One region of the Micromonospora sp. NPDC048040 genome, then DNA from elsewhere that is predicted to be linked to it. Evidence: riboswitches for the same ligand, from Rfam matches in the RefSeq annotation. Region 1 holds a riboswitch; each other region holds the start of a gene.

Region 1 (7,591 bases):
GGCCGGCCCGGCCGGCGCCCGGACCGGGTTGCGAATCTTCTCACCGGCACGGTTGCCGTGGTGTCATGACGGGTAGCCGGTGTTACCACCGGGTATCCCCGGTGTTGCGGACCAGCGCGGCCCTGGGGAGGTGGCGATGCCGGAGCACGTCGAGGTGCGTCTTCCCGACGACGTGCGGCTGCACGTCGAGGCGTCGGGGCCGGCCGACGCCGAGGTCACCGTGGTGCTGTTGCACGGCTGGACGCTGGACGGGCGGGCCTGGCACCGGCAGCTCGCCGACCTGCGGGAACGCTTCGACGGCGCGGTACGGGTGGTCGCCTACGACGCCCGTGGGCACGGCCGGTCGAGCTGCATGGCGCTGCCCACCGCCACCCTCGCCCAGCTCGGCGACGACCTGGCCGCGGTGCTGGACGAGGTGGCCCCGAGCGGCCGGGTGGTGCTCGCCGGCCACTCGATGGGCGGCATGACGATCATGGAGTACGCGCACCGGCACCCCGAGCACTTCGCCGCCCGGGCCGCCGGGTTGGTCTTCGTCTCCACGACGGCCGAGGGGCACACGCACACCGTCTACGGCCTGTCGCCCCGGATCGCCCGGTTGATCCGGCTCGCCGAGACCACCGGGGCCGGCGTGCTGGCCCGGTGCGGGTCCTGGCGGCCGCCCCGGGCGCTGCTGCGGGCGCTGCGCCCCAGCATCCGCTGGATGCTCTTCGGTGACCGCTGCGACCCGCACGACATCCGGCTGGTCACCTCGGCGGTGGCCCGCGCGTCGCTCCGCTCGATCGGCGGGTTCCGCGCCTCGATCGGGGCGCAGCACCGGCTGGACACCCTCGCCCGGCTCGCCCACCTGCCGGCGGCGGCACTGGTCGGCGACCGGGACCGGCTCACCCCGCCGCCGTGCGCCGAGTCGATCGCCGCCGCGCTGCCGGCGACGGAACTGACCGTCTGTCCGGGCGCCGGGCACATGCTGATGATGGAACGCCCCGCCGAGGTCAACGCGGCGCTGGGCGGCGTGCTCCGCCAGGTGCTCGACGACGCCCGCTCCGCCGCCCCCGCCACCACCCGCGAGGGGTGACGCGGGCAGGCCGGCAGAGGTGACGCGGGCAGGCCGGGAGGGGTGACGCGGGCTCCTTTCCCGCACCTCAGGCGCGGCTGGTTGCGCGCGGGCCGTACCCTCTTGCGGTTGGCCTGGCGTGGTTCGCGCGGTTCGCGCCGCCCGCCGCCGACGTCAGGAGGAGCGACCGTTGACCGACCAGACCACCCTGGCGCAGGAGACCGCCGTCGAGCAGCGGCACCTCGACCGGGTGTACGCCCGACTGGCCGAGCTGCGCCGGTCGGCGGTCCGCGCCGAGAAGGAGGGCTACCGACTCGCCCGGGTCGGCAACTTCGGGGCGCTGGTCGAGCGGGACGCGATGGTGTTCCACGCCGCGCAGCGGCGGCACGTGCTGGACGCCGAGCACGAGGGGCTGGTCTTCGGCCGGCTGGACCTGCGCGACCGGCAGGTGCTGCACGTCGGGCGGCTCGGCATCCGGGACGAGGACGCGACCACCCTGGTGGTCGACTGGCGGGCCCCGGCCGCCGCCGCCTTCTACCAGGCCACCCCGGCGGAGCCGCTGGGCGTGGTGCGGCGGCGCATGATCCAGTCCTCCGGTGAGCGGGTCACCCGGATCGAGGACGACCTGCTCGATCCCGCCGCCGCGCCCGCCGACATGGCGGTGGTCGGCGACGGCGCGCTGCTCGCCACGCTGTCGAAGGCCACCGGCCGGGGCATGCGGGACATCGTCGCCACCATCCAGCGGGAGCAGGACGAGGCCATCCGCTCCCCCGGTTCCGGGGTGACGATCGTCTCCGGCGGCCCGGGCACCGGCAAGACGGCGGTCGCCCTGCACCGGGCCGCGTACCTGCTCTACTCCGACCGCAGCCGGTACGCCGGCGGCGGCATCCTGGTGGTCGGCCCGTCCTCGGTCTTCGTCGAGTACATCGCCTCGGTGCTGCCCTCGCTCGGCGAGGACACCGCCACACTGCACTCGCTGGGCACCCTGTTCCCGGGCATGAGCGCCACCCGCACCGACCCGCCCGCCGTGGCGGCGGTCAAGGGCTCGCTGCGGATGCGCCGGGTGCTGGAACGGGCGGCCCGGGACGCGGTGCCGGACGGTCCGGCCGAGCTGCGCCTGCTCTACCGGGGCGAGCTGCTCCGGCTGGACCGCCGCGAGCTGGACGCCATCCGGGAGCGGGCGATGCCCCGGGGCGCCCGCCGCAACGAGGTGCGCCGCGCCGGCTTCGACGGCGTCTTCGCCGCGCTCTGGGCGCAGGCCCGTCGGCTGGGCATCGGCCGGCTGCCCGAGCAGCGCGCGTTCGAGGACGAGATCGCCGAGCGGCCGGAGTTCCGGGAGTTCCTCAAGGCGTGGTGGCCCCGGCTGCACCCCCGGCACGTGCTGGGCTGGCTGGCCCGCCCCGACCGGCTGCGCCGGTACGCCGGCGGGATCCTCTCCGGCGCCGAGATCCGGCTGCTGACCGACGCGTACCGGAGCCTGGACCGCGCCGGGCTGACGATCGCCGACATCGCGCTGCTGGACGAGCTGGACGCGCTGCTCGGCAAGCCGATGAAGCCGGCCCGGCCGAAGCGGGACCCGTTCCAGCTGGCCGGCGGGGTCCGCGAGCTGAGCACGTTCGCCGACCGGCAGCGCGCGGCCCGCGAGGCGGCGCGGCAGCGCCCGGAGGACTACCGGGAGTACGCGCACGTCGTGGTCGACGAGTCGCAGGACGTCTCGCCGATGCAGTGGCGCATGATCGGCCGGCGCGGACGGCTGGCCTCGTGGACGGTGGTGGGCGACCCGGCGCAGACGGCGTGGACCGGCGACCCGGAGGAGCTGGCCCGCGCCCGGGACCAGGCGCTGGGCCGGCGCAAGCGGCACCACTTCACCCTGACCACGAACTACCGCAACTCGGCGGAGATCTTCGCGGTGGCGGCGGCCGAGATCCGCCGGCTGCACCCGGACCTCCCGCTGCCCAGGGCGGTGCGCTCCACCGGCGTCGACCCGGTCGAGCTGGCGGTGCTGCCGGCGGAGCTGGAGACCGCCGTGGTGACGGCGGCCACGGCGTTGCTGGCCGAGGTGGAGGGCACCGTGGGCGTGATCACCCCGGTGCCCCGCCGGGACGAGGTGGCCGGGTGGCTGGGCGGGCTGGGCGCGCCGCGCCTGCAGGTGGTGACCAGCCTGGAGGCCAAGGGCATGGAGTACGACGGCGTGGTCCTGGTCGCCCCGGGCGAGATCCGGGCCGACCCGGGTTCGGGCGTACGGACGCTCTACGTCGCGCTGTCGCGGGCCACCCAGCGGCTGACCACCGTCGACCCGACCGGCTGAGTCGTCCCGACCGGCTGAGTCGCCGACCGCCGCCGGGCAATCACTTGCACATATTGCGATGTGAGCATAGATTGAACCGGGTCCTGACGGGTGACGGAAGGTGGGCGCGTGGGTGCAGGTCATGACCACCACCACGGGTCGGTCGCGAATGCCGCGCACCGCCACCGGGGCCGCCTCTGGGCGGCGTTCGCGCTGCTCGGCGCCCTGATGGCGGTGGAGGCGGTGGCCGCCTTCCGCACCGGCTCGCTGGCTCTGCTGAGCGACGCCGGGCACATGTTCACCGACGTGCTCGGCATCGGCATGGCGCTCGCGGCGATCACCGCGACCCGGCGCGCCGGCGCGGACCCGCAGCGCACCTTCGGCCTCTACCGGCTGGAGGTGCTGGCCGCCCTGGCCAACGCCGTGCTGCTCTCCGGCGTCGCGGTCTACGTGGTCGTCGAGGCCGTACGCCGGTTCGGCGACCCGCCGGAGGTGCTCGCCGGCCCGATGCTCGCGGTCGCCGTGCTCGGCCTGCTCGCCAACGTGGCCGCCTTCGCCCTGCTGCGGTCCGGGGCGAAGGAGAGCATCAACATGCAGGGCGCGTACCTGGAGGTGCTGGGCGACCTGCTGGGCTCACTCGGCGTGATCGGCGCGGCCCTGCTGATCGCCGTCACCGACTGGTGGTGGGCGGACCCGCTGGTCGCGGTGGCGATCGGGATGCTCATCCTGCCCCGCACCTGGCGGCTCGGGCGCGCCGCGCTGCGCATCCTGGTGCAGGCCGCGCCGGAGCACCTCGAGGTCACCAGGGTGCACGACCGGCTGGCCGCCGTGCCCGGCGTGGCCGAGGTGCACGACCTGCACGTCTGGACGCTGACCTCCGGGATGGAGGTGGCCTCGGCGCACCTGACGATGGAGCCGGGCGCGGAGGTCGGCGCGGTGCTCACCGCAGCCCGGACGGCCCTGCACGAGGACTTCCAGATCGAGCACGCGACGTTGCAGATCGAGCCGGGGGCGTCTCCCGGGGCCTGCGGGTCGGTTGAGTGGTAATGAGCACAGCCTTAAATCTGGGAGAGTATTGTTGACTTATGTCGGATTTGACGGTAAGCGGGCAGGCACCCTCAGTCACCTGCGCTGCACCAGTCACACCGGCACCGGTAGGCTCGGCTCCGGCCTCCGCCAGGCGGCACCCACCGGTGCCGGCGGTGGCCGCCGCCTAATCGCCCGGCGGGGCGAACCGGGGAACCATGTTCGTGGGGTGCATCCGCGTCAGCGGTAGGGATCTTCCGTCCCAAACCCGTCAGCTAACCCGGTCGGCGGCTGACGGAAGGACACGTGTATGCCAGTGATGGCACCTGTACGACGACGCGCCGCCCGGTTGGCGGCCCTGATCGCCGCGACGCTCGCCCTCGGCGCCGCGGTCACCCCGGTCACCACCGCCCCCGCGGCGGCCGCCTCCCGGGCCGGCCTGCTCGCCGCAGCCCCCGGCCAGGACCAGGAGGGCGGCACGCCCGCCCTGCGGGCCCAGCTCGAAGCCGCCAGCAAGGGCTACCTGGACGCCAAGCGGGCGCTGGACACGTCGGTCAAGCGGCAGCAGCAGCTCGCCGCGCAGCTCAAGACGACCGAGAGCGAGCTGACCGAGCGGAACAGCAAGGTCGGCGAGATCGCCGGAGTGGCCTACCGGACCGGCCGGCTGGGGGTGGTTTCCGCCCTGCTCAACAGCAGCTCGCCGGACGGCTTCATGGACCGGGCCGCCGCTCTCGACGCGGTGGCCGCCAACGAGGACCGGGCGCTCCGCGAGCTCCAGGAGACCCGAGACCAGGCCACCCGCACCAAGCTCGCCCTGGACGGCGAGATCCGGGAGCAGCGCAAGCAGGTCACGGTGATGGCCAAGCGCAAGGAGCAGGCGGAGCGGGCGCTGACGGTCGCCAACCGGTCGCAGGCAAGTGGCGGCGGGCCGGGCGGCAGCTCCACCGCGACGGCGAAGCCGGCGCCACGCAACTCCGACGGGTCCTGGCCGTCCGAGTCGTGCAGCGTCAACGACCCCACCCCCGCCAACGGCTGCATCACCCCGCGCACCCTGCACGCGCTGAACCAGGCCAAGGCGGCCGGCTTCACCCGCTACGTCTCCTGCTACCGCCCCGGCGGCTCCGGCGAGCACCCCAAGGGCCGGGCCTGCGACTTCGCGGCACAGAAGAGCGGGTTCGGCGGCGACGCCACCGGCGGCGACAGGACGTACGGCAACAACCTGGCGGCGTACTTCGTCAAGAACGCCGACCGGCTCGCCGTGCTCTACGTGATCTGGTACAGGCAGATCTGGCTGCCCAGCAGCGGCTGGAAGTCGTACAGCGGGGCCAACGGCGACCCGTCCAGCGACCACACCAACCACGTGCACCTGTCGGTCTACTGACGTTCGGCCCCGGTGACCCGCGGGCGGGTCACCGGGGCCGACCGCTCCCACCGCCACCTCCCCGGCCGACGGCCGGGGATTTCGCCGTGTCGGTGCCCGGCTCAGCCGGGCGGTGACTCCGGCGGGTGCCCGCCGAGGGCAACGCCGAGCCGGGCCGCCAGCCCGAGGTGGGCGGCGCGCGCCTGGCGGAAGGCGTAGCCGAAGAGCGGGACCGGCGCGGCAAGGGTGATCTCGACGTCGATCCGGACCACGCCGTCCGGCTCGGCCCGCAGTCGGGTCCGGTTGCGCACCGTGGTGGCCGGCCACTGCCGGGCCACGGTGACGATCTCGTCCGGCCCGTCGACCAGGACGTCGGCCCGGTAGGTGACCGGCAGGCGCAGCGGCCCGACGGCCAGCCGGTCGGTGATGAGGTAGCTGGCCCGCGCGCCGCGACGGGGCGACACCCGGCGGACCCGGGCGATCAGCGGGTGCAGGTCCTGCTGCCGGGCCTGGTCCGCGAGCAACCCCGCGGCGTCGGCGAGCGAGCAGCGCGCCTGGACGGTGTAGCTGAAGGAATCCCGTCTGAGCACGCCGTCTCCCCACCGTCGCCGTCGCCCGATCGTCGCGCACCGGCGGCGCGCTGGCAACGGTGTGCCGCTCCGCGCGCGGATGCCGGCCGTCGACCCGCCCGCCGGCTACCGTCGGTCGTTGACAGGTGCAGCCGGGCAGCGGCCTGGCCCTGCTGGCCGACGGCTACGCCTCCGTGACGGCGATCCGCGTGGTCACCGAGTCGTCCGACATCGACCGGTCGGGCCTCGGCGACGACTGACGCCAACGGGTCACCGGCGGGACCCCTGCCGGCGGGTCAGGCGCCGGGGAGGACCTCGGGGGCGGGCGCGCCGGCGTAGTAGGGCTCGGGGGCGCCGAAGAGGCCGAGCAGGCCGGTCACCCAGAGCTGCCGGTGCACGAACCGGCTCGGCTCGGTGACGACGAGCTTGACGCCGCTCACCTCGGCGGTCTGGAAGCCGGCGACCATCGCGCTGATACCGACGGAGTCGATGAAGGTGACGAGCCTCATGTTGAGCTCGATCCGGCTGGGGTGCCCCTTGGCCAGGACCTCGGCGATCGCCTCACGCACCTCGTATGCGGTGTCGACGTCGATCTCGCCCCGGGGGGCGATCTCGATGACACCACCGGGCATAACCGACTTCACGATCGACAGGCTCACGCGAGCACCTCCACTCGCCCGTCCGACGGGCGCCTCATCAGTACGCGGGCCGCGACCGAGAGTATTCCTCCGACGGCCTCGGTCGCCACCCCTCGGGATGAGCAATTCGCGGATGAGGGCGCACCAAGTCGCCCTTATCCGGACTTTCTACTTCTTGTTTACCCAACGATCAGCTGCCGCTGACGCGTCGCCGCCCCAGGGTAGCCGTCTCCCGCCGGCACCGCCCGGCACCCGAACTTCCTGGCGTGGCCGGCCCCCGCTTCCGCCCCCGGGTTGCCCGTCCTACCTAGGATCGGCCCGGAGAGCGGGCGCCACGACGGAAGGACGATCGATGATCAGGAGACTCGCCGCGCTGGCCGGTGTCGGCGCGTTGCTGGCCCTCGTGCTGGCCTGCGGCTTCGGCGGCGGCGACGATGACGACGACGATGACGACGACTTCGCGCGCGGCGTGACCGCGGTGGTCACGCTCCGCTGACCACGGCGAGGGCCACCGCCCGGTGACCGGGCTCGCCCCGCGTCCCCGCGGGTTTGCCGAGGCGCCCGGTTGGGCACAGGCGGAACGAGCGAACCATGACGCGCCGGTGAGACGTCGAAGTCCGAAGTGGCCGCCGGCTTCGGCCCGAGGAGGTAACCACCATG
Region 2 (7,591 bases), on a different contig from region 1:
CATCGTCATCTTCGGCGGCAGCTACGGCATCGGCCACGACCTGGCCGAGCTGGCCCGCCGCTACGGCGCGCAGGTCTTCCCGTTCAGCCGCTCCAGCACCGGCACCCACGTGGAGCGCGCCGCGGACGTCGAGGCGGCGCTGAAGACCGCCTTCGAGGCCACCGGCCGGATCGACCACGTGGTGGTCACCGCCGGCATCCTGGAGAAGGGCGCCCTCGTCGAGATGGACGAGGAGACCATGGACCGGGTGCTCCAGGTCAACTTCGTCGGGCCGGTCATCGCCGCCCGCCAGTCGCTGCCCTACCTCCAGCAGACCAAGGGTCAGCTGCTGCTCTACACGTCCAGCTCCTACACCCGGGGCCGCGCCCAGTACGCCCTCTACTCCTCCACCAAGGCGGCCCTGGTCAACCTCACCCAGGCGCTCTCCGACGAGTGGGCCGAGTTCGGCGTACGGGTCAACTGCATCAACCCCGAGCGCACCGCGACCCCCATGCGCACGAAGGCGTTCGGCGAGGAGCCGGAGCACACCCTGCTCGCCGCCGAGACCGTCGCCCAGGCCTCGCTGGACGTGCTGATCTCGGAGCTGACCGGTCAGGTCATCGACGTGCGCCGCGCGCCGGGCGAGGTGCCGGCCCAGCCGGTGCCGGGGCAGGCCGAGCGGGCCGCCAGCCCGGCCAGCGCCGGCTGACGCGGGTCTCGGGCCACGGCGGGGAACGGAGCCGACATGCGTGGTGACCTGGTCCGGAAGCTGATCGCCCGCGCCCTGGCCACCGGCCTGGCGGTGCTGGCGTTCCTCGTCGTCGCGCTGACCGGCGCGACCGGCTGGGGGCTGGGGCTGGCGGTGGCCGCCCTCGCGGCGGCCGCCTGGGAACGGCGGGTCCGCCCGGGCGCCGACAGCGTCGCCGAGACCGCGCTGGTCGCGGCGGCGGTCCTGGTCGGGTACGCCCGGCGCCTCGACGCCGGTTTCGACCCCGCGCTGGCCGCGACGGCGCTGGTCCTGCTGGGGCTGGTGCTGCTCGTCGGGCCGCTGCGGGACGCCGGCGGCCTGGAGGTGCGCGCCGCGAACCTGCCGGTGCGCACCTGGACGCCCCTGGTCGCCGCGCGCCTCGGCGACGCCCTGCTGGGGCTGCTCGCCGTGGTGGCGGCGGCCGCCGCGGCGACCCTGCCGGCCGGTGTGGCGCTGGCCGCCGTCGCGCTGGTCGCCGCCGGCGCCGGGGCCGTCGGGCTGGACCTGGCCCGGCGGCGGTTCCGGCCGGGGGCCGGCGGGTCGGCGGTCTCCCGCGCGCTGCGCCGGCACCAGCCCGAGTTCCTGCTCCACTTCTCCGCCCCGCCCGGCTCGGAATACCAGGTCACCATGTGGCTGCCGTACCTGGAGCGGATCGGCCGGCCGTTCCTGGTCATGGTGCGGGAGCCGGAGTTCCTGTCCACCGTCGCGGCGGCCACCACCGCGCCGGTGGTCTACTGCCCGACGACGAAGGCGATGGACGAGGCGCTGGTGCCGAGCCTGCGGGTGGCGTTCTACGTCAACCACGGCGCGAAGAACAGCCACTGCATCCGCTTCACCCAGCTCACCCACGTCCAGCTGCACCACGGCGACAGCGACAAGGCCCCCAGCGCCAACCCGGTCTCGGCCATCTTCGACCGGATCTTCGTCGCCGGTCAGGCCGCCGTCGACCGGTACGCCCGCGCGGGCGTGGACATCCCGGCGGAGAAGTTCGTGGTGGTCGGCCGGCCGCAGGTCGAGTCGATCGAGGTCCGCCCGGAGCCGGTGCGCGGCCTGCCGAACCCCACGGTGCTCTACACGCCGACCTGGACGGGCCACCACGCGGACGCCAACTACTGCTCGCTGCCGGTGGCCGAGACGCTGCTGCGCCGGCTGCTCGACCGGGGCGCGACGGTGATCCTGCGGGCCCACCCGTACACCTCGCAGAACCCGGCCTCGGCGCGGCAGCTGGGCCGGCTCACCGAGCTGCTGGCCGCCGACCGGGCCCGTACCGGCCGGCAGCACGTCTTCGGCGCCGCCGCCACCCGCGAGCTGACCCTGACGGAGTGCGTGAACCGTTCGGACGCGCTGGTCTCCGACGTGTCCGGGGTGATCTCCGACTACCTCTACTCCGGCAAGCCGTACGCCGTCACCGACATGGGCGACGAGGGCGACCGGTTCGCCGAGCGGTTCCCGCTGGCCGGCTCGGGCTACGTGCTGCGCCGCGACATGTCCAACGTGGACGAGGTGCTGGCCGCGCTGCTCGACACCGACCCGCTCGCCGCCGCCCGCTGGGCCACCCGGAGCCGCTACCTGGGCGACTTCCCGGCCGAGTCGTACGCCGAGGCGTTCCTGGACGCCGCGCGGCGGCAGCTCGACGCGGACTGGAACCCGCCGACGCCGCGCGCCGTCGGCGGGACCGGCCTGCCGGTCGAGCCGGACGGGGCGACCCTCCCCGCCACCGCCTGACCGGCCGCCGCCTCGCGGGTCAGCGGTACGGGTCGACCAGCTCCAGGACGGCCTCGGGGGCCTCGACGTGGGCGTTGTGGCCCAGGCCGGGCAGGGTGGCGACCGGCACGCCCAGCTCCTTGAGCTGGGCGTCGGTGACCATCGGGTCGTGCTCGCCGCGGGCCAGCAGCACCGGCACGTCCGTCGCCGCCAGCAGGGTCGGCAGGTCCGGCTCCCCCACCCCGAACGCGGCGGGGTCCATCGCCAGCCGCCAGCGGCCGTCGACCTGCCGCAGCCCGGCCTCGACCACGGGGTGGTCCGGCGCGAGGAGCCCGGTCAGGCCGGCCACCCGCAGGTACCGGCGGGCCGCCTCGTCCCGGCTGGCGAACCAGGTCACCGGTCGGGCGGCCAGCTCCCCGGCCTTCGCCAGCTCGGCCGGGGACCAGACGGCCTTGATGCCGAGCCCGACCACGGCGTCGACCGGCAGCCCGGCGCGGCGGGCGGCCAGCGCCAGCCCGACCACGCCGCCGAGGGAGTGCCCCAGCACGACGAGCCGGTCCCCCGCCGCGAGCCCCGCGGCGATCCGGTCGGCCAGCCCGGCGAACGAGTACGCCGGCAGCGGCGGCGACCAGCCGTGGCCGGCGAGGTCCGGCGCCAGCCATCGCCCCGCCCACCGGCGCTCCAGCAGCGGCGCCCAGGGCAGCCACACGTCCCCGGTCGCGCCCATGCCGTGCAGCAGCAGCAGGACGCGCCGGCCGTCCCGGTCACCCGATTCATCGACCATAGGCCGCAGTGTGCCACCCGCCGTACGCCCCGGCGAGGGCCGTGACCCGGAGACGACATCGGGCGCCGGCTCCCGGGGTGGGGAGCCGACGCCCGACGGGTGTCTTTCTCAGGCGGAGTAGCCGCGGGTGGCGGCCCAGTTCGCCAGGGCGATGGTGGACATCCAGTACGACGCGGTCGCCGGGTTCGCCGAGTCGGCGATCTTCACCAGCCGGCCCTCGTCCTGGTAGCCCACGACGGCGATGTAGTGGCCGCCGGGGAACGAGTGCCAGCCGCCGTCGGTGTCCGTGGCGCTGCCGGCGACGTTCACCACGACGCCCCGCCCGTCCGTGATGGCGGCGACGACGTCGGCCTGGAGCTGGTCCATCTGCGCCGGGGTCGCGGCACCGCCCGGGATCATCCGGGTCCGGTACGGGTCACCCTTCACCGTCGCGTTCAGCACCCGGGTGGTGTCCTCGGCCGAGTCGGTGCCCATCTCGTCGGTGCCCAGCTGGGCACCGAGGGCGTCCTGGCTGCGCGCGATGCCGGCGGCGCTGAGGGCGTGCCGGACGGCGGCCGGACCGCAGTTGTAGAAGGTGGTCTGGGCCTGGTAGTCGTAGTCCAGGGACTTCGCCTTCGGCGGCTTCGGCGGCTCCGGCTTGCGGGTCAGGTCCGGGTTCGGGGCGGCGCTGGTGGCGCTGGCCGACGGAGCGGCGCTGGACGCGGCCGGGGCGCCGGTCGACGGGGCCGCCGCGACGCGGGCGTCGCCGCGCGAGGCGACGGTGCCGTCCCGCAGCTCGCTCACGGCCACCGGGGCCTGTGCGGCGGCGGGTGCCTCGTCGGTGCCGGCCAGCAGCGCGCCGGTGCCCGACGCGAGCACGAGCGCCGCGGCCGACGCGGCGGCCACCTGGTACGGACGCTCGGACGTGAGGCGACGGAGCTGTCGCTTGAGGTGGTGCTTCACGGTTTCCTCCACGGGCTCGGGGGGTGAGCGGCCGCCGGTCCGCGCAGGGGGGACCGACCGCGCGGACGGCGTCCGGCGGTGGTGGACCACTCAGGGGATGCGCCCGGGATGCCGGGCGACGGGCGGTGACCGGTGGGTCAGCTCGCGGCGTGCGGTCGGGCGAGCGCGGGCACCGCGGCGCCGTGGAGGCGCCGGAACGACCGGGGGGCGGGTGGGTGCTGCACGGGGATGGAACTCCTTCCGACGCCGCCGACCGGGTTAGCTGACGGATTCGGGCGGGAAGAACGCCCTACCGTGGGCCGTGGCCCGCGGATTCACCCCGATGTTGCACTGGGTCCCCGGCTCGCCTGTTCACGATTAGGCGGGTCGGCGCGGCGTCGCCTCTTGCGATCGGGTACCGCACCGGACGGGCCGACACTACTGGTCGGCCCGCGCCCTGCCAACCCGCTTCCACCTGCTTAAACCTTGATCGAGGGACTTTTTTTGCGGTCAGTTCGGCACTGACGCGACTCAATGGGACGACCGTTTCCCGACGCACCTTGCGTCGACAACCGGACGAGCGACGGACATCGGCGCGGAATCGTCGGCGGGAATCGGCCGGGCCGCGCCGGATGACCGGTTCGGCACCGCTATGACCGGCGTCACGAAATTGCCCCGGCGGTTCAGCCCACCCGCGCGGGCCGCCAGCGCGCGGCGAGCGCGGGCCGACGCCCGGCGGACACCGGCCGGGCCGCCGGGAGCCGGCCCGGCCGGAGCTGGACCGCCGCCGCGTACGCCTCCCCGGCCAGCGCCCGCGCCGCCTCGGCGGCCAGGTCGGCGTCCCGCCACGCCAACCGTTCCCGCTCGGCGGCGGCCCGGTGGTCGGCCCGCCTCGCGGCGCGTACCGCCCGGGCCAGCGCGATCTCCTGCTCGACCGGGTGTCGGCGGGGATCCCAGCCGGCCCGGCGGCCGAACACCTCGCGAAGTTGGCGGGTGGAGAGGTCGCCGCGCCAGTGGGCCGCCACCGCCGCCTGGTGCAGCCAGCGCTCGCGGGCGGCGTACTCGGCGGGGGTGCGCGGGGTGCGCGGGGCGGGCAGGGCGGCGGCCCCGGTAAAGCGGCGGGCGGCGGTCTCCGCCTCGTCGTACGCCCGCCAGGCCCGGTCGGCCTCCTCCTGCGCGGCGAGCCAGTCGGCCCGCCGCCGCCGGGCGGTGCGGGCGGCCCGGCCCGCCGCGACGGCCACCTCCTCGGCGTAGCGGCGCAGGTCGGCCGCCTCCGCCTCGGGGTCGACCGCGGGCGGGGCGACCGGCTCGCCGTCGGGACGGACCCGCTCGGGGCGGGCGACCAGCACGGCGAGCACGGTCAGGGCCAGCAGGAGCAGGGCGGACCAGATGGCGACGGCCCGCGGCACCTCGATCAGGAACTGGTAGACGACGGTCTCCATGGTCGGCACCTCACGGGGAGCGAGTGCGGCAGCGGGGCGCACCCGGCGCCCGGATGGCGGGGCGCGGCGGTGCCACGTCCCGCCGCCGGGACGGGTGCGGGTGGTGGAGGGCGGAGGACGGGCGCCTTTGCCAACGCCTGCGACAGCGGAAGGTGCCCTTCCTACGCCGTTGCGGCGGGTGCGGTCGCGGGGCGCGTGCCCCGCGGGGCGGTGCGGATCACACGTGCGGCGGGCCCCGGGGGCCGACTGTCCCCGGGGTGTGCCCGGCCGGCGCGGGGACCGGGCCGACGGTGACGGCCCCGGCGGCTGCGCCCGGGTCGGCCGGAGCGGCGGGGTGGCCGGGGCCGGTGGCGGCCCGGTCAGCGGCGGCCCGGTCGGCGGCGACACCGTCGGCGACGACGCGGTGGTCGGCGACGACCACGGGCGGGTCGGCGGGTGCCAGCGTGACGGGGAGCGCCGGGGCCGGGGGCGCCCAGGTGTGAGCCGGGGGCGCCCAGGTGTCGGTCGACGGCACTCCGGCCTGGGCCGAGACGGCGGGAAGGGCCCCGGCGCCGACGGCGAACGCGACCGCGACGGCGAGGCCGGTCAGCAGCCGCGCGGCCCACCGCGCCACCCACCACAGGGGACAGGTGAGCGCGACGGCAAGCACGCGACCACGCTACCGCCGATGCCGCCGGTCCGCATCGCCGCCGGGCGTGTCCCGGGTGCGGCGGTCTCGGCGGCCCTCCGGCCCGGTGCTCGGCGCGTCCGGCCGTCCACCCCGGACCGCACGGACCAGGGTGGACGGGTGGTCCGGCCGCCCAGGTGGTCGACCTGGGCCGATGGACGCGGTCGTTTTACGCCCGGGGGCGCGGCCGGCCGGCGGTCGCAGGGGACTCGACGTACGCCGGTCGGTGGTCCGCCTCCGGCTCGGCGTGCCGGGGGCGCGGCACGACGCGCCCCCGCGCCCCCGGCACGGCCGGCGGTCGCTGCCGCGCGTCGGCCACACCCTCGACCGGCGGCGTCGGCCGGGCCGGGCGGCGCGGGCCGAGCAGCCGCATCATCGGCGTCTCGACGAAGCGGTGCAACGCTCCGGCGAGGGCCAGGTTGACCAGCAGGAAACCGAGCACCGCGGCCAGCCCCCACCAGCCGCGGTACCCGACGCCCCAGTCGCCGGTGAGCCGGAGCACGGTCACCATCACCAGCACGTGCACCAGGTAGAAGGCGAAGGAGACCTCGCCGAGCCAGACCATCGGCCGGGACCGCCACGGCGACCGCCGCCCGCGCACGTCCGCGTCCGCCGCCGCGGTGATGACCAGGATGTACGCCACCGAGAGCAACGCCGCCCACAGCTCGGCGCGTACCCACTGCGCGGCGACCACCCAGGTGGCCACGAAGACCAGGCTCGCCACCGGCAGGCCCGGCCCCCGCCACCGGCCGCGCCGCATCAGCTCGGCGGCGGCCACGCCCATCCAGAACTCCAGGGACCGGACGGGCGGGAATATCTGGGTGAACCACCAACGGCTCTCCTCGGGCACCAGGGCCTGGGCCGGCCAGAGCGCCAGGATCAGCAGCGGCACCGCGACGACCACGGTCCACAGTGCCCACGGCCGGGCCCGGCGGAGCAGCGGCAGCGCCAGCGGCAGGCAGAGGTAGAAGAAGAACTCGCAGGACAGCGACCAACTGACCGTGTTGATGCTGTAGAACGCGCCCGGCCGGGGGTCCCACGCCTGGAGCAGGAAGAGGTTCTCCACCGCGACGACGCGGTCCACCGGGTCGGCGAACCAGGCCGCGACCAGCAGGGCGAGCGCCCACAGCGCCACGTGGCTGGGCCAGATCTTGGCGATCCGGCGACGCCAGAACGCCCGGCGGGAGTCCGTCGGCCGGGCCGACCACACCAGCACGAAACCGCTGAGGATGAAGAAGAACTGCACGCCGGAGAGGCCCAGGGTGAAGACCCAGTTCACCACTGCCCGGTGGTCCGGCTCGGCGATGATCCCCATCGTGCCGGCGTGGAAGCCGAAGACGAGCAGG
Region 3 (7,591 bases), on a different contig from region 1:
GACCGGGACGGACTCGCCGGTGAGCATGCTCGCGTCGACCGCGGAGGTGCCCTCGTCGACCACCCCGTCCGTGGCGACCTTCTCGCCGGGCCGGACCACGAACCGGTCCCCCACCGCGAGCTGGTCCACCGGGATCCGGGTCTCCACGCCGTCGCGTAGCACCGCGACGTCCTTGGCGCCCAGCTCGAGCAGGGCGCGCAGGGCCGCCCCGGCGGTCCGCTTCGCGCGGGCCTCGAAGTAGCGGCCGGCGAGGATGAACGCCGTCACCCCGGCCGCCGCCTCCAGGTAGATGTTGCCGGCGCCGTCGGTGCGGCTGATGTCGAGGGTGAACGGGTGGGTCATCCCCGGCTCCCCGGCGGTGCCGAGGAAGAGCGCCCAGACCGACCAGCCGAACGCGGCCAGGGTGCCGAGCGAGACCAGGGTGTCCATGGTCGCCGCGCCGTGCCGCAGGTTGACCCAGGCCGCCCGGTGGAACGGCAGGCCGCCGTAGACGACGACCGGGGCGGCCAGGGTCAGCGACAGCCACTGCCAGTAGGTGAACTGCCAGGCGGGCACCATCGCCAGCGCGATCACCGGCACGGTGAGCACGAGCGATACCCACAGCCGGGTACGCAGGCCGCGCAGCTCGTCCACGGGCTCGGCGGCCGGCTCCGCGCCGGCGGGTGCGGGCGGGGGCGGCAGGGCGGCGGTGTAGCCGGTCTTCTCCACCGTCGCGATCAGGTCGTCCGGGCTGACGTCGTCGGTGTACCGGACGCTGGCCTTCTCGGTGGCGTAGTTGACCGTGGCGGTCACGCCGTCCATCCGGTTCAGCTTCTTCTCGATCCGGGAGGCGCAGGAGGCGCAGGTCATCCCGCCGATCGCCAGCTCGATCTGGTTGGGTGCCATCTGCAGCGGCTTGGTGGTGGTCATCACGGTCCCGTCAGTTGTGCCCGTGACCGGGGGCGCCGTGGCCGGCGTCGGCGGTCGGGGAGCTCGTGGCGGCGGGCGTGCGCGCCGCCGGGGTGCCCGTCGCGGCCGGCGAGGCCGACCCCGTCGGGGTGCCGGCGACGACGGTGAACTCGGCGGTGCGCACCACGCCGCCGTGCTTGAAGTCCAGGTAGAGCCGGTAGGCGCCGGCCGACGGCACCTCGGCGAAGAACCTCACCTCGGGGCCGGGCTTCGTCCGCCCGTCGCCCGGCTCGCCGTCGGGGTGCACGTGCAGGTACGCCAGGTCGCCCTGACGCAGCGCCACCAGGTGGCCGTACGCGCCCAGGTAGGGCTCCAGGTCGGTGACCGGCGCGCCGTCGCGGTTGACGGTCAGGGTCAGCTCGGCGGTGCGGCCGGGCTGCGGGGCACCGGTGAGGGTGACGGTGTAGCCGTCGACCGTCGTGCTGGCCGCCGGGGCGGGCAGCGGCTGCTCGGTCAGCGCCCCGGGAACGGTCACGTCGACGCCGAGGGTCAGCGCCTCGCCCCCGGTGGGGGTGAAGTCCGCGAACGCCCGCCAGACGCCGGGCCCGCCCAGCGGCGAGTCGACCCGCCAGGTGCCGTCCGCCGTCATCTCCGGGTGCACGTGCCGGAAGCCGGACAGGTCGCGGCGGGCCACGATCAGGTGCATGCGCTTGTCGTGCGCCACGTCGTACGCGGTGACCGGCCGGCCGTCCGGGCCGGTGACCTGGAAGGCGAACTGCCCGGCCGGGGCGTCGACCGGTCGGAGGGTGTAGCCGCGGTCGGAGACGAGCAGTCCACCGGGCAGGTGGGCCGCCGCGCCGCCCTCGTCGCCCCCGTGGCCGGCCCCGCCGGTGTCCCCGTGGCCGTCCGCGGCGTCGTGGCCGGTCCCGGCGGCCGGGGCCACGGGGCCGGCCACCTGGCCGACCCCGTACGCCGCGCCGAAGACCGCCGCGAGACCGAGGACGAAACCGCTCAGTTTCGTCGCCGTGTTCATGGTGTACCTCGGTTTCCCCGTGCCCGCCGTCAGGCGCCGACGAGGTCGTAGCCGGCCTCGTCGACGGCGGCGCGCACGGTGTCGGTGTCCAGTGGGCTTTCGCTGGTGACGGTGACCCGCCCGGTGGCGAGGTCGACCTGGACGTCGCTGACGCCCGGGATGGCGCCGACCTCGGCGCAGACCGAGCTGACGCAGTGCCCGCAGGTCATGCCCTGCACCTGGTACGTCGTGGTGACCATCGAACTCTCCTCTCGACGCCTCCAGCATATACCCCCCAGGGGTAATGAGGAGGCGGACGGATGCCTGCCCTGCGTACCGATACCCGGTGGGGGTATCGGACACGGAGGACAGTACCATACCCCCGAGGGGTACGCTATCCTGGATCGCATGACCACACCGACGCCCGCCCCGACCAGGGGCTACACCGCCAGCAAGGACCAGTTGCTCGCGCGGCTGCGCCGCGTCGAGGGGCAGGTCCGCGGCATCGAGAAGATGGTCGACGACGACCGCTACTGCATCGACGTGCTCACGCAGATCTCCGCGATCCAGGCCGCCCTGGACAAGGTCGCCCTCGGCCTGCTCGACGGGCACGCCCGGCACTGCATGCACGAAGGGGCGGCCGAGGGCCGGGCCGACGAGATGGCCACCGAGATGATGGCCGCCGTCGGCCGCCTCATGAAGCGCGGCTGACCCGGCCGGCGGTGCCCCGGCGCTCGCCCGGTACGAGCGCCGGGGCGGCCCGGGTCAGAGCCGGTCGAGGATCTTCTCCATCGTGTCGATCTCGGCCTGCTGGGTGGTGACGATCTGCTGGGCCAGGGCCTTGGCCTCCGCGTTCACACCCCGGGCCAGCTCGTCCCGGGCCATGGTGACGGCACCCTCGTGGTGCGCGATCATCATGGTCAGGAACTGCCGGTCGAACTCCCGCCCGGAGGCCGCCGCCAACTTCTCCATGTCGGCGTCGGACATCATGCCGGGCATGCCGTGGTCCATGTGCGGCGTCTCGGCGCCGGGCGACGGCACCGGCCGCCCCCAGGCCGACAACCAGCCGCTCATGGTGGCGATCTCGGGCGCCTGGGCGGCCTTGATCTCCCCGGCGAGCCGCTTGACCTCCGGGTCCGCCGCCCGCGTGGCGGCCAGCTCCGCCATCTCCACCGCCTGCCGGTGGTGCGGAATCATCATCTGGGCGAACATCGCGTCGGCGTCGCCGAAGGCGGCCGCGCCGGACGCGGTGGCCGCCGGCCCGCTGGTGGCGGGCGTGCCGTGCCCCGCGCCCGGGGACGAGTGCCCGTCGCCGCCGCAGGCGGTCAGGACTAGGGCGGCGGTGACGGTCGCGCCGGCCAGGGCGGCACGGCGCGCAATGGTACGAGTAGTCACGTCTGGGCCTTTCGGTGTCAAAACGTACGCAGCAGGACGGGGACGCGGACCGGCTGACCGGGCCGCGCCGGGGCGTCCTATCTGCGCAGCACCGAGACCGTGGCGAGCCGCAGGCCGACCGGCCGGGACGGCGGGGCACGGGGCGACCGGGCCGGCCCGCCCGACCCCTGGCCCGCCAGGCCGGCGGCCTGCACGCCGGCCAGCAGCAGCACGGCGAGCAGCAGCGGAACGGCGAGCGCGCCCAGCACCGCCAGGCACACGCCCCACCAGGGCAGCTCGCCGCCCGCCCCGCCGGACGGGAGGAACCGCTCGTGCGGGCAGTCGCCCGGGCAGCCCACGACGCCGGACAGCGCCGCCGGGACGACGTACGCGATGGCGGGGTCCTGACCGAGCGGCGCGGCGGTGTCGTGGCGGGGCAGCGCGGCGGTGACCTGACTGAGCGGCGCAAAGGTGTCGTGACGGGGCAGCGCCTGCGCCGCGCCGCCGTGCGCACCGGCTGCGGCAACGGCGTGCGCGGAAACCTCGGCGGGATGGCCCACGGCGTGCGAGCCGTGGCCGAGGGTGTGCATCGCGGCCAGGCCGAACAGCGTGCCGACGAGCAGCAGCAGCCGGACCCATCGCCCCGCCGTCACTGTCGCCGCCGCCCGCACACCGACCACGGTAGCCCCCGGGGCCGGCGCGTCTGGGGGCGACCGGCGCACCCGGCGGCGAATCCACCCCGGACGAGACCGCCGTGTCGGCCACGACGGGACCGTCGACCCGCGGTGACCGGGCGGCGACCAGCGGTCGCCGGACGGGACGGCCCGCGGCCGACACCAGCCCTCACGACCTGCGGCCGGATGTCGGGATGGCTACCATTCGGCCGGTGGCCTCCGCACTCCGCGCCGCCCGCACCGCTGCCCCGACCGGGCGGCGGTATCGAGCGACCGCGACCGGCCGGGCCGGGCCGTCGCGGTGCGTGACCGGCCCGCCACCACAGGGCGATCCACGGCGGCGGCCACCCGGGCACGCCGAACCGACCGGCCCGCCGGCACGTACCCCGCCCTGGATTCGTTGGGAGACACTCGATGGGCGCCGACCACACCCGTCCCGCACCGTCCGCCCCGCCGGGGGTGCGACGGATCCTCGTCGCGACGGTGGTGCCCCTCTTCGTCGCCACCCTGATCGCGGCCCTGCTGCTCTGGCCGTGGGACGCCCCGGACGCCGCGCCCGGCACCGATCCGCCCCGCCACCACGGCACGGTGACCCGGGTGGTGACGGAGCCGTGCCCGCCCACCCCGGAGGCGCCGGAGGGCGCCCCGGGCGCCGCGGAGGGCCCCTGCGGCACCGTGACCGTACGCGTCGACGACGGCCCCGACGCCGGCCAGCAGGTGGAGACGCCCGTACCGGCAGGGCCGGGGGCGCCGACGGTCGCGGTCGGCGACGAGATCATTCTGGTCCAGCTCACCGATCCCGCCGACCCCTCGGCGAGCGCCTACAACATCGCCGAGCACCAGCGCGGCGAGCCGCTGCTCTGGTTGGTGGTGCTCTTCGCCGCCGCGATCGTCGCGTTCGGGCGGTGGCGGGGGCTCGCGGCGCTGGCCGGCCTGGCGGCGAGCTTCGCCATCCTGCTGACCTTCGTGCTGCCCGGCATCAGCGCCGGCAGCCCACCGCTGCTGGTCGCGGTCGTCGGCGCGGCACTGATCATGTTCGTGGTGCTCTACCTGACGCACGGGGTGACCGCGCAGACCTCGGTCGCCGTGCTCGGCACGCTGGGCAGCCTGGTGCTGACGGGCGTGCTCGGCACGATCGCCACCGCGGCGACCCACCTGACCGGGTTCGGCACCGAGGACGCCACCACGCTGTCGATGTTCCAGGCCGACGTCGACCTGCACGGCCTGCTGCTCGCCGGGATCATCATCGGCTCGCTCGGCGTGCTCGACGACGTCACCGTGACGCAGGCCGCGACGGTCACCGAGCTGGCGCACGCCAACCCGGGGCTGTCCCGGATGCAGCTGTACCGGGCGGCCACCCGGGTCGGCCGCGCGCACATCGCCTCGACGGTGAACACCATCGTGCTGGCGTACGCCGGGGCCTCGCTGCCGGTGCTGCTCCTGCTGACCGCCGACTCCCGGGCGGTGAGCCAGATCCTGACCAGCGAGTTCCTGGCCCAGGAGATCGTCCGCAGCGCGGTCGCCACCCTGGGCCTGATCGCCGCCGTGCCGCTGACCACCGGGCTCGCGGCCGTGGTGACCACGGCCGGCCGGCGCGGCGGTGAGTCAGCCGACCGCGGCGCACCGCCGACCCCGCCTGCTCCCCGACCGGCGGCCGACCGGTCCGAGGCGCTGGAGGCCCTCAGCGGGCCGCGCGCCGGAAACACCCCCTCCGCCGCCCCCGCCGGGTGGCCCGACCGCGACGGGAGCACGGACACCGCATGGTGAAACTCCTCAGCGTGACCGATCAGGACGTCCCGCCTGATAAACGCGTCACTGCTCACCCTCCGCCGTTACGAAATAACGCATTTAGTCGGCTTAGGGACGTAGATCCCCGGCAGGGCTCTCGGGTAACCTCGCTGCCGGTCACCGCCGAAGGCGCGCAGCGGCGCCTGCGGTGCCGCCGCCCAATCGCCGCCAGGCGAGCCGGGGACCCAGGTACGTGGGGTGAATCCGCGACAGCGGTAGGGGCCACTTCCGCCCCGAACCCGTCAGCTAACCCGGTCGGCGGTCGACGGAAGGGAAAAATGTGACGGCACCCCTACGCCGCTGGTTGACACCTGTGGTGGCCGTGATCGCCGCCCTGGCCGTCTTCGCCGGGCCCCTCCCGGCGGCGGCCGCACCCACCCCACCGCCCCAGCCCTCCGGCCACGGGGACGACGAGCCCAAGCTGCTCAACGACCTGATCGAGACGCGGAACCGCAACTACGTCCAGGCCAAGGCGAAGCTCGCGAAGTCGAAGAAGCGCCAACTGGAACTGGCCCTGGAGGTCGACCGGGCGCAGGCCGACCTGGCAGCGCTGGCCCCACAGGTGAGCCAGATCGCCGCCCAGTCCTACCGGACCGGGCGGATCGGCGCGGTGTCGATGCTGCTGGACACCGCCAGCCCCGACTCGTTCGTCAAGCGCGCCGCCGCCCTCGACGAGCTGAACCTGGTCAACTCCAAGAAACTCGCCGAGGTGAACGCGGTCAAGAACCGCGCCGAGCAGGCCAAGCTGGCGCTCGACGCCGAGGTTCGCGAGCAGACGAAGCTGACCAACGAGATGGCCCGCGGCAAGCGCGAGGCGGAGAAGGCGCTCGCACTGGTCGGCGGCAGGGGGCTGACCAGCGGCAAGGTGGTCGCCACCTCGCCGGTGGCCCGGATGGCACCGGGTCGTACTGCCGACGGCGACTGGAAGCCCCTGTCCTGCACCGAGGACGACCCCACCACCTCCGGCTGCATCACCGCGCGCACGCTGCACATGTACAAGGAGGTCAAGCGGGCCGGCTTCAACCGCTTCGTCGGCTGTTACCGCTCCGGCGGGCCGTACGAGCATCCGAAGGGCCGGGCCTGCGACTGGTCGCTGCAGAGGAGTGGCTTCTCCCCCTGGCACAACGACGACACCTACATGTACGGCAACAACCTGACCGCGTTCCTGGTCCGTAACGCCGACCGGCTCGGCATCTACTACGTGATCTGGAACCGGCAGATCTGGTTCCCGGCGACCGGCTGGAAGTCCTACAGCGGCCCGTCGAACCATACGGACCACGTGCACGTGTCGCTGCTCTGACGGCAGCCAACGACAGGGCCGCCCCGCAGTCGCGGGGCGGCCCTGTCGGCGTCTGTCGCCGTGTCGGCGTCCGTGACCCTGCTTGCGTCCACGGCCTGTGGTCGCCCGTGGCCCTGCCGACGCCTGTGGCCCTCGTCGCCGGGCGTCGTCGGGCGTCCGGGCCGGGCCGCCGGGCGAGCGCGGGAACCGGTCAGGCGAGGGCGGCGCTGGCGGCCGGCTGTGCCCCGTCGACCGCGCCCGGCCCGGTGGGCGCGGCGGCGACCCCCCGCGGCTCGCCGGTCGGCACGGCGGTGACCGCCCGCGCCTCGCCGGCGGCCAGCCGGTACGACATGCCCACGACGGCGCAGCGCCCGGCGGCAACCTCGGCGGCGAGTACGGCCGACCTGTCCAGCATCGCCTCGACGGTCTGCGCGATGTGGATGTCGACGATCCGGTCGATGTCGTCCACGCCCTCGGCGGCGGCGCGGCGCAGGCTGGGCACCACGGCGTCCACCACGGCGCGCAGGTGCCCGGCCGGGGGCGCGCCGGTGGCGTCCGCCGCACGGGCCGCCTGGA
Region 4 (7,591 bases), on a different contig from region 1:
CGGAGGATCGGGAACCTCGCCCGTGGTCACCATTGCCATCCAGCCGCGCCTCGAAACGGTCAGCGTGTAGGCGAGCGTCATCGGCAACCTCACCAGCGCGATCCACGCAGCGAACCTGGCAGGGCTCACGGCCACCTCACCCAGCACGTCGGGAGCAATCGCGACCAGCATCAGATACGACACAAGAAGGAGGAGGAAATCGACGGCAAACCCGAACAGCGGGAGTGCCAGCACGAACAGCAGGCCCAACCGTCCAACCACGTGCGGGCTCATCTCCGCCATGCGCTCATTGTCGGGCAGTCGGCAAGAACCGGTAAGGAATCTCCTGCCACCCCGTTCGCCGTTGGCCGCCCTCCTCGTAGCGGGCCGCCGTCCGGCCCGCGACGTCAAGCGGCAGCAACGATCGAGGCCCTAATGGCACGCAAATGGCACGCCGGGCTGCTCCGCTCGGCCGCTGTCGGCCGGCTAGCCGCACTGCGGGTTGCATCTGCCCGAAGTCACTCCTGGCACTATGAGCCGGTGAATGCCGGAAGCCTCGACGCGTATTCCGACTTGTGGGACGGGAGCGACCCGGACTGGGTGCTCCTGCCAAGCGATGGGAACGGCGATGGCGGCTTGCCCTATAACCGCCGGACCGGGGTGGCCGCACTGATCTGCGACGATGATCTGGCTGCTGCTGTGTTGCGTAACATGCGGGCCCATGGTGTCCCGGTCGTTGAGTACTCGCCTACGGCACCCTGAGCTAAAGAGCCTCCGGTGGGGCATCTGACGGACCTCGGCGCAGCCAGAGCTGCACGTGACGACCTGCGGCACAAGTGAGGCTAGGAGCGTGGGCCAGTAACGGCTTGGCTGGAGCGTGGGGTCTCAGCTGGGCCGTGGGCTGGCTAGCCTGCCGGTCATGAATCCGGCCATGACGAGCGGTGTGACCACCGAGCCCGCAATCGTTGATGCCATGGAGCTGACCTCCGATCCGGAGCTGAAGGCCCGGTTTGCGGAGTCGGCCCACCAGATCCTGGCGGACCTGGTCAGTGGAGGTGCCGCGCTGGGGTGGGTCGAACCACCCTCGCGGGATGAGGTGGCGGAACTTCTCGGCCACGTCGTCTCTGCGGTGCAGGCCGGGGACGCAGCCCTGCGGGTCGCTTACCTCGACCGTCGGCTTGTCGGGTTGGGGTACTGGCTCCGCTACGCCCGACCGACGCATCGGCCACACGCCGATCTGGAGAAGATCGCGGTAGATCCTGCTGCCCATGGTCGTGGTGTCGGCCGGGCGCTGACCGCTGCCTTGATCGCTGACGCCCGGGAGGCGGCTATCGAGGTCCTCACCCTGGACGCCCGTGGCGACAACACCAATGCCCTGCACCTCTACCGGTCGCTGGGCTTCACCGAATACGGCCGCCTGCCCGGCTTCGTCGCCGTCGGCGAACGCCGCTACGACAAGGTCTTCTACATGCTGGACTTCCGCCTGCAAGGCTGACCGCTGCGTTACCGACCCACGCTCCTCAGGTGGTCGACGGCTCCGTCCATGGTGTGGACCGCATCGCGACCGGCTGATAGGCGCTGGCTCGATCGACAACCTCGGCCGGCGTCAACTCCGGCGTAACCGTGAAGATCAGATCCGAGATGTCCGGATAGCCCAGGTCGCGTTCGAGCTGGTCCAGCCAGTCGTTCAACTCGGCGTCGTCTGCGTAGTCGAGCCGCATGATCCGGTCAACGAGGTGGATCGCCTCGTCCCGGGTCAGCTTCGCAGGCAAGCCGCCCCCTCCGACCGGGGCCAGTGGCACGCGGCATGATCCTTGACCTTGGAACATCGAAGGCCCCGACCGGGACTCACGTCCTGGCCAAGGCCTTCGAGCTGGAGCGGGTGACGGGAATCGAACCCGCACTGTCAGCTTGGGAAGCTGATGTTCTGCCATTGAACTACACCCGCAGGCGGCACCACTGTACCTGAGACGTCACGCCGGTGCACCCAGGCACCCCCTCCGATGCCGCACCGTGTCGCGCGGCGGGCCCCCGGATGGCTCGCGGCCACCGCCCGGGAGCTGGCCCGCCACGGCGGCCATGATCTGTTCTGTGCCGTGGCCGGCACCCACCGGCGGACCGGTACCCGAAGATCGACGCCAACGCGCCGCCGGGCGGCGCGAGTCGCTACCGAGAATCACCGTTTCATCGCCAATTGTCGATCACGAGCCGGCGCCGGCCAGGAAAAAGTTTCATCCCTGCAATACATGGCCGTTCTCAAATTCGTCGATCGGTTGTAACGTCTGCCCAACGTTCTCAGCCACGGCGTGACATACCCCCTGTCGCGCCGGCCAGAAAGAGGTGGGCCCATGGGACTCCGTCCCAACCTGCTGACCCGGCGTACGGCCGGCGTCGCGTCGACGACCCTCGCGCTGCTGCTCAGCACCGCCGCCGTGGGCGTCGTACCGGCCGCGTCGGCCTTCTCCGCCGCCCCGAGCGAGGTCTGCGTCGAGCCGGCCGACGTCCACTCGGACTCCCGCATCAAGGCGGGCGGCGCGGCCAAGCACGAGCCGAACGAGCTGACCCTGGCGGAGACCCGCGAGCGCGAGGCCGACCTGGCCGCCGCCCTGCGCGAGCGCGCCCGGTTCCGCACCGGCGCCGGCGCCTCCGTCACGGCCACCGTCACCGTCCCCGTCGTGGTGCACGTGATCCAGCGGGACGGCACCCGGGCCGGCGGCAACATCCCGGACTCGATGATCGCCTCGCAGATCAACGTGCTGAACCAGTCATACAGCGGGGCGACCGGCGGCGCGGCCACCGCGTTCAGCTTCCAGCTGCAGAAGATCAACCGGGTGACGAACCCCTCGTGGTACCCGATCGTGCAGGGCTCCTCGGCCGAGCGGCAGATGAAGACCTCGCTGCGCGAGGGCGGCAAGAACACCCTCAACGTCTACCTGGGCGAGCTGAGCAACGACCTGCTCGGCTGGGCGACCTTCCCGACCCGGAAGCTGAGCAGCATGGACGGCGTCGTCGTGCTGAGCGAGTCGCTGCCGGGCGGCACGGCCACCAACTACAACCAGGGCGACACCGGCACCCACGAGGTCGGCCACTGGCTGAACCTCTACCACACCTTCCAGGGCGGCTGCTCCGGCTCGGGTGACAGCGTCAGCGACACCGCGCCCGAGGCATCCCCGGCGTTCCAGTGCCCGACCGGCCGGGACACCTGCACCGCCCCGGGCGTCGACCCGATCACCAACTTCATGGACTACACCTACGACTCCTGCATGTACCAGTTCACCGCCGGGCAGGCCAGCCGCATGCTGACCGCCTGGAACGCGTACCGCGCGGCATAGTTCCCCCCGCACGACCGGTGCCGGCTCCGCTCGACGGGGCCGGCACCGTCGTCTTCGGGGCGGGGTGGGGGGCGGTGCGGCCCCCCGGACGGGGACGGCCCGGGGCGCCGCACCGCGTCTCAGGCGGCCGGGCGGGCGGCGAGGCTGTCGCCGCTCCCCGACCGCGTCTCGGGCACCGCGGCGGTGCCGGCGGCGGTCGCGCCGGGGTCGAGCCAGACCTGGACGGCGGGCCGGCCGTGCCCCTCGCCGGCGCCGCCTGCGACGCCCGGCTCCCGACGGGCGAGCATCGCCACGTCGACGGTGAACTCGAACAGCCGCCAGTCGACCTGCGGCGCGGCCCGGTGGCTGCGGGCCAGCCGGGCGACCCGGGCCGGGTCGGTGACCGGCCGGGCGTGGCCGGCGACGTAGGCCTCGTCGTCACTCTCCTCCGGCGGGAAGGAGTGCAGGGCGTAGCGGCCGTCGCGTTCCAGATCGCGCCGCTTCGGCGAGTCGACCACGAAGCAGAAGAGCCCCTCGTCGGTGATCACCGGAGAGACGGGATGGACCCGGGGCCCGCCGTCGGCGCGGACGGTGGCCAGGTAGCCGAAGCCCGGCCCGTACTGCTGCATGAGGGAGCGGATCCCGTCGGCGAGGCGGGGCTCGTCGGCGGCGAATTCGGACCAGGAAGCCATGCCGACATTCTATCGAACACGTGTACGAACAGGTAGTCCGACACGCAGGTCACGCACATCGCTCGCTAAGGTGGTGCGATGCTGCTCTCCGACCGCGACCTGGTCTCCGAGATCAAGGCGGGCACGCTCGCGCTGGAGCCGTTCGAGCCCACGCTGGTGCAACCGTCCAGCATCGACGTACGCCTGGACAAGCTCTTCCGCGTCTTCAACAACCATCTCTACACCCACATCGACCCGGCGATGCAGCAGGACGACCTGACGTCGATGGTCGAGGTGCCCGAGGGCGAGCCGTTCGTGCTGCACCCGGGCGAGTTCGTGCTCGCCTCGACGCTGGAGGTGATCTCCCTCGGCGACCAGCTCGCCGGGCGGCTGGAGGGCAAGTCGAGCCTGGGACGGCTCGGCCTGCTCACCCACTCCACCGCGGGCTTCATCGACCCGGGCTTCTCCGGCCACGTGACGCTGGAGCTGTCCAACGTGGCCAACCTGCCCATCACCCTCTGGCCGGGCATGAAAATCGGTCAGCTCTGCATCTTCCGGCTCTCGTCGCCGGCCGAGCACCCGTACGGCTCGGCCGTCTACGGCTCGCGCTACCAGGGGCAGCGCGGCCCGACCCCGAGCCGCTCCTGGCAGCACTGGCGTACCTGGCCGACCCGCTGACCCGACAGTCGCCGTGAGAACGGGCCCTTCCGCCACCGGGTGTGCCAGGAAGGGCCCGTTCCTCACCCACTCAGCCGGGGCGGCCGTAACTGTGGATCGGGCCGTCGTCGACCTTCTTCATCTTCACCGGCACCCCGGCTCGGGAGGCGTGCACCACCCAGCCCCCGCCGACGTACATGCCGACGTGGTGCAGGTCGCTGTAGTAGAAGACCAGGTCTCCCGGACGCAGCTCGCCCCGGCTGACGGTCGCGGTGACCCGGCGCTGCTGCGCGGCGTTGTGCGGCAGCGAGACCCCGGCCTTCGCCCAGGCGGCGAGCATCAGGCCCGAGCAGTCGTACGCGTTCGGGCCCTCGGCGCCCCAGACGTAGGGCTTGCCGATCTGGGCGCAGGCGAACTTGACCGCGGTGCCGGCCCCGCCACCCGGGTAGCTGGCCGGGCAGGGGGCGGGGCGCAGCGAACCGCCGCCGCCGCTGCCGTAGATCCGCAGCCGCAGCTTCTGCAGCCGGTCGATCTCGGCGTTGATCTGCTTCTTCTTCGCGGCGAGCTGGGCCTCCGTCCGGCCGAGTTGGACGACCATCTCGTCGAGCGGGGCCTTCTTCTCGGCCAGCCGGTCGCGCAGCTCGGCGACCTGCCGCACGTCCTGCTGCTGGTGCTGGGCGAACCGGTCGAGCAGTTCGAGCTGGCCGATCATCTGGTCGGGCGAGCGGCTGCCCAGCAGGGCGTTGACGGCGGAGACGTTCTCGCCCTTGTAGGCGCGGACGGCCAGCGCGCTGACCTCCTCCATCGCCTGCTCGACCTGCTGTTCCAAGGGCTTGATCTGCTTGGCGAGGGCGTCGGCCTGCCGGCGTTTGGCGGCCAGGTCCTGGCGGGTGGCGTTGTGCCGTTCGATGATCGGTTCGAGCTTGTTCCAGTCCTCGTCGATCTGGCGCTCGATCTCGGCGACCGTCGGTTCGGCGTGGGCCGCCGTGGCGCCGCCGGTCAGGACGACGGCGAACGCGGCCAGGGCGGCGAGGGCGGTGGTGCAGCGGTACCAGCGTGGGCGCGGCGCAGCCGTCGTCGGGCCGGCAGGTGCCGACCGTGCCGACGGTGGCCGCGGGGCATGGTGTGCCACCGGGCTCCGTACTCCTTCTTCCCGTACCGCCTACCGGGTTAGCTGACGGGTTCGGGCGGGAAGGGGACGCCCTACCGCAGGTGCTGCGGATTCACCCCGGGGTACCTGGGTCCCCGGCTCGCTCGGGAGCGACTCGGCGGTGTCGGACCGTTACCGCCCGGATGGGCGGACTGTCGCCGGCCGACGAATGACCAGAGTAGAGACGGTCGTTATCGATCCGCAACCCATCGCGCCGTGACACACCGTATTCGTGTGGACCGGTGGGAGCGCGTAACTCCGGTCGACGAAATTTTCCTTCTTCAGTAAGTGACGCATGGAAAGGTATTGACCGGAGGTGGCGCCCGGGGCGAAGGTGGCCCCACATTCGCCCGTCCGACCTGGGGGTCTGATGCACCTGTCAGCGACATCGAGGAGCAGACGCGTCCTGCTGGCCGCCGCCGTGGCGGCCGCCCTGGCGGCGACGCCGCTCACCGCCGCCGGAACCGCCGCCGCCGCGCCGACGACCGACCGGCAGCAGCAGTACGCCGCCGCGGCCGCGGAGTACGGCGTGCCGGAGAGCGTCCTGCTCGGAGTCTCCTACCTGCAGTCCCGCTGGGACACCAACGCCGGAACGCCGAGCACCAGCGGCGGCTTCGGACCGATGCACCTCACCGACGCCGAGTACGTCGCCGCACTGCCCGGGGGCACCCACCACGACGAGGGCACCGAGGACCCGCGGGGCGACGACTCCCGCCCGTCCCTGGCCGGGGCGCACGAGCCGCCAGCCGCCCAGCCCCCCGCCGAAGCCTCGCTGCGGACGCTCGACGCCGCCGCCGGGCTGACCGGAGCCAGCGAGGAGGCGCTGCGCACGGACGTCACGGCCAACATCCGGGGTGGCGCGGCGCTGCTGGCCGCGTACCAGAAGGAGATCGGCGCCCCGGTCGGCGCCGACACGGACCCGGCGGCCTGGTACGGCGCGGTGGCCCGCTACTCCGGCGCGGACAGCGCCGACGCCGCGGCGGCCTTCGCCAACGAGGTGTACGCCGCCATCGCCGCCGGCGACAGCCGGCTGACCGACGACGGGCAGCAGGTCACCCTCGCCGCCCGCGCGGTGCAGCCGGAACGCTCCTGGCTGGACCGGCTGGGCCTGCGCAAGGTTGCCCGGCCCGACGGGCTGGAGTGCCCCGACACGATCTCCTGCGAGTGGATCCCGGCGCCCTACGCGCAGTACGGCCCGACCGTGGGTGACTACGGCAACCACGACCTCGCCGACCGGCCGGCCCAGCAGAAGATCGAGTACATCGTCATCCACGACACCGAGGGCTACTTCGGGCCCAGCGTCAACCTGGTCAAGGACCCGAGGCGGGTGGGCTGGCACTACACCCTGCGCTCGGTGGACGGCCACATCGCCCAGCACATCAAGACCAAGAACGTCGGCTGGCACGCCGGCAACTGGTACGTGAACGCCAAGTCCATCGGCCTGGAGCACGAGGGCTTCGCGGGGCACGGCACCTGGTACACCGAGGCGATGTACCGCACCTCCGCCAAGCTGGTCCGCCACCTGGCGCTGCGGTACAACATCCCGCTGGACCGGCAGCACATCATCGGTCACGACAACGTCCCCGGCACCGTCGCCTCGACCGTGCGCGGCATGCACTGGGACCCGGGCCCGTACTGGGACTGGTCGCACTACTTCGACCTGCTCAAGGCGCCGTTCACGTCGACCGGCACGCCGCACACGGGGCTGGTCACCATCGACCCGGACTTCGCCACCAACCAGCCGCAGTTCACCGGCTGCAACCGGCAGCCGCCCGGCGTGCCGAACCCGCCCCCGCCGGTGGCTCCCTGCCCGCTGCGCGGCT

What was found. Region 1 has a riboswitch for cyclic di-AMP ahead of ACZ6O2_RS04715 (coiled-coil domain-containing protein). Riboswitches for the same ligand answer to the same signal wherever they lie in the genome.
Region 2: linked by a shared signal. The riboswitch ahead of ACZ6O2_RS15090 (C39 family peptidase) and the one ahead of ACZ6O2_RS04715 (coiled-coil domain-containing protein) in region 1 are both predicted to bind cyclic di-AMP.
Region 3: linked by a shared signal. The riboswitch ahead of ACZ6O2_RS07675 (coiled-coil domain-containing protein) and the one ahead of ACZ6O2_RS04715 (coiled-coil domain-containing protein) in region 1 are both predicted to bind cyclic di-AMP.
Region 4: linked by a shared signal. The riboswitch ahead of ACZ6O2_RS09470 (C40 family peptidase) and the one ahead of ACZ6O2_RS04715 (coiled-coil domain-containing protein) in region 1 are both predicted to bind cyclic di-AMP.

The regions. Positions count from the first base shown of each region.
Region 1 is NZ_JBVJGT010000003.1:38,310-45,900, reverse strand. Features, by position in the region: gene ACZ6O2_RS04730 (alpha/beta fold hydrolase) at 137-1,072, shown strand; gene ACZ6O2_RS04725 (HelD family protein) at 1,242-3,359, shown strand; gene ACZ6O2_RS04720 (cation diffusion facilitator family transporter) at 3,468-4,385, shown strand; cyclic di-AMP (ydaO/yuaA leader) riboswitch at 4,539-4,670, shown strand; gene ACZ6O2_RS04715 (coiled-coil domain-containing protein) at 4,684-5,745, shown strand; gene ACZ6O2_RS04710 (SRPBCC family protein) at 5,847-6,314, opposite strand; gene ACZ6O2_RS04705 (STAS domain-containing protein) at 6,590-6,952, opposite strand; gene ACZ6O2_RS04700 (hypothetical protein) at 7,284-7,427, shown strand; gene ACZ6O2_RS04695 (hypothetical protein) at 7,589-7,591, shown strand, end outside.
Region 2 is NZ_JBVJGT010000012.1:77,757-85,347, reverse strand. Features, by position in the region: gene ACZ6O2_RS15105 (D-ribitol-5-phosphate cytidylyltransferase) at 1-688, shown strand, start outside; gene ACZ6O2_RS15100 (CDP-glycerol glycerophosphotransferase family protein) at 725-2,452, shown strand; gene ACZ6O2_RS15095 (alpha/beta fold hydrolase) at 2,472-3,215, opposite strand; gene ACZ6O2_RS15090 (C39 family peptidase) at 3,324-4,169, opposite strand; cyclic di-AMP (ydaO/yuaA leader) riboswitch at 4,390-4,531, opposite strand; gene ACZ6O2_RS15085 (hypothetical protein) at 4,820-5,578, opposite strand; gene ACZ6O2_RS15080 (hypothetical protein) at 5,796-6,227, opposite strand; gene ACZ6O2_RS15075 (acyltransferase family protein) at 6,415-7,591, opposite strand, start outside.
Region 3 is NZ_JBVJGT010000004.1:225,660-233,250, reverse strand. Features, by position in the region: gene ACZ6O2_RS07710 (heavy metal translocating P-type ATPase) at 1-909, opposite strand, end outside; gene ACZ6O2_RS07705 (hypothetical protein) at 920-1,921, opposite strand; gene ACZ6O2_RS07700 (heavy-metal-associated domain-containing protein) at 1,951-2,160, opposite strand; gene ACZ6O2_RS07695 (metal-sensitive transcriptional regulator) at 2,309-2,611, shown strand; gene ACZ6O2_RS07690 (DUF305 domain-containing protein) at 2,666-3,295, opposite strand; gene ACZ6O2_RS07685 (hypothetical protein) at 3,373-3,945, opposite strand; gene ACZ6O2_RS07680 (YibE/F family protein) at 4,363-5,715, shown strand; cyclic di-AMP (ydaO/yuaA leader) riboswitch at 5,882-6,013, shown strand; gene ACZ6O2_RS07675 (coiled-coil domain-containing protein) at 6,017-7,036, shown strand; gene ACZ6O2_RS07670 (carbonic anhydrase) at 7,227-7,591, opposite strand, start outside.
Region 4 is NZ_JBVJGT010000006.1:50,596-58,186, reverse strand. Features, by position in the region: gene ACZ6O2_RS09505 (hypothetical protein) at 1-282, opposite strand, end outside; gene ACZ6O2_RS09500 (GNAT family N-acetyltransferase) at 899-1,474, shown strand; gene ACZ6O2_RS09495 (e9imm peptide) at 1,500-1,781, opposite strand; tRNA gene ACZ6O2_RS09490 (tRNA-Gly) at 1,854-1,927, opposite strand; gene ACZ6O2_RS09485 (zinc metalloprotease) at 2,328-3,311, shown strand; gene ACZ6O2_RS09480 (pyridoxamine 5'-phosphate oxidase family protein) at 3,431-3,982, opposite strand; gene dcd (dCTP deaminase) at 4,061-4,639, shown strand; gene ACZ6O2_RS09470 (C40 family peptidase) at 4,710-5,750, opposite strand; cyclic di-AMP (ydaO/yuaA leader) riboswitch at 5,763-5,899, opposite strand; gene ACZ6O2_RS09465 (N-acetylmuramoyl-L-alanine amidase) at 6,139-7,591, shown strand, end outside.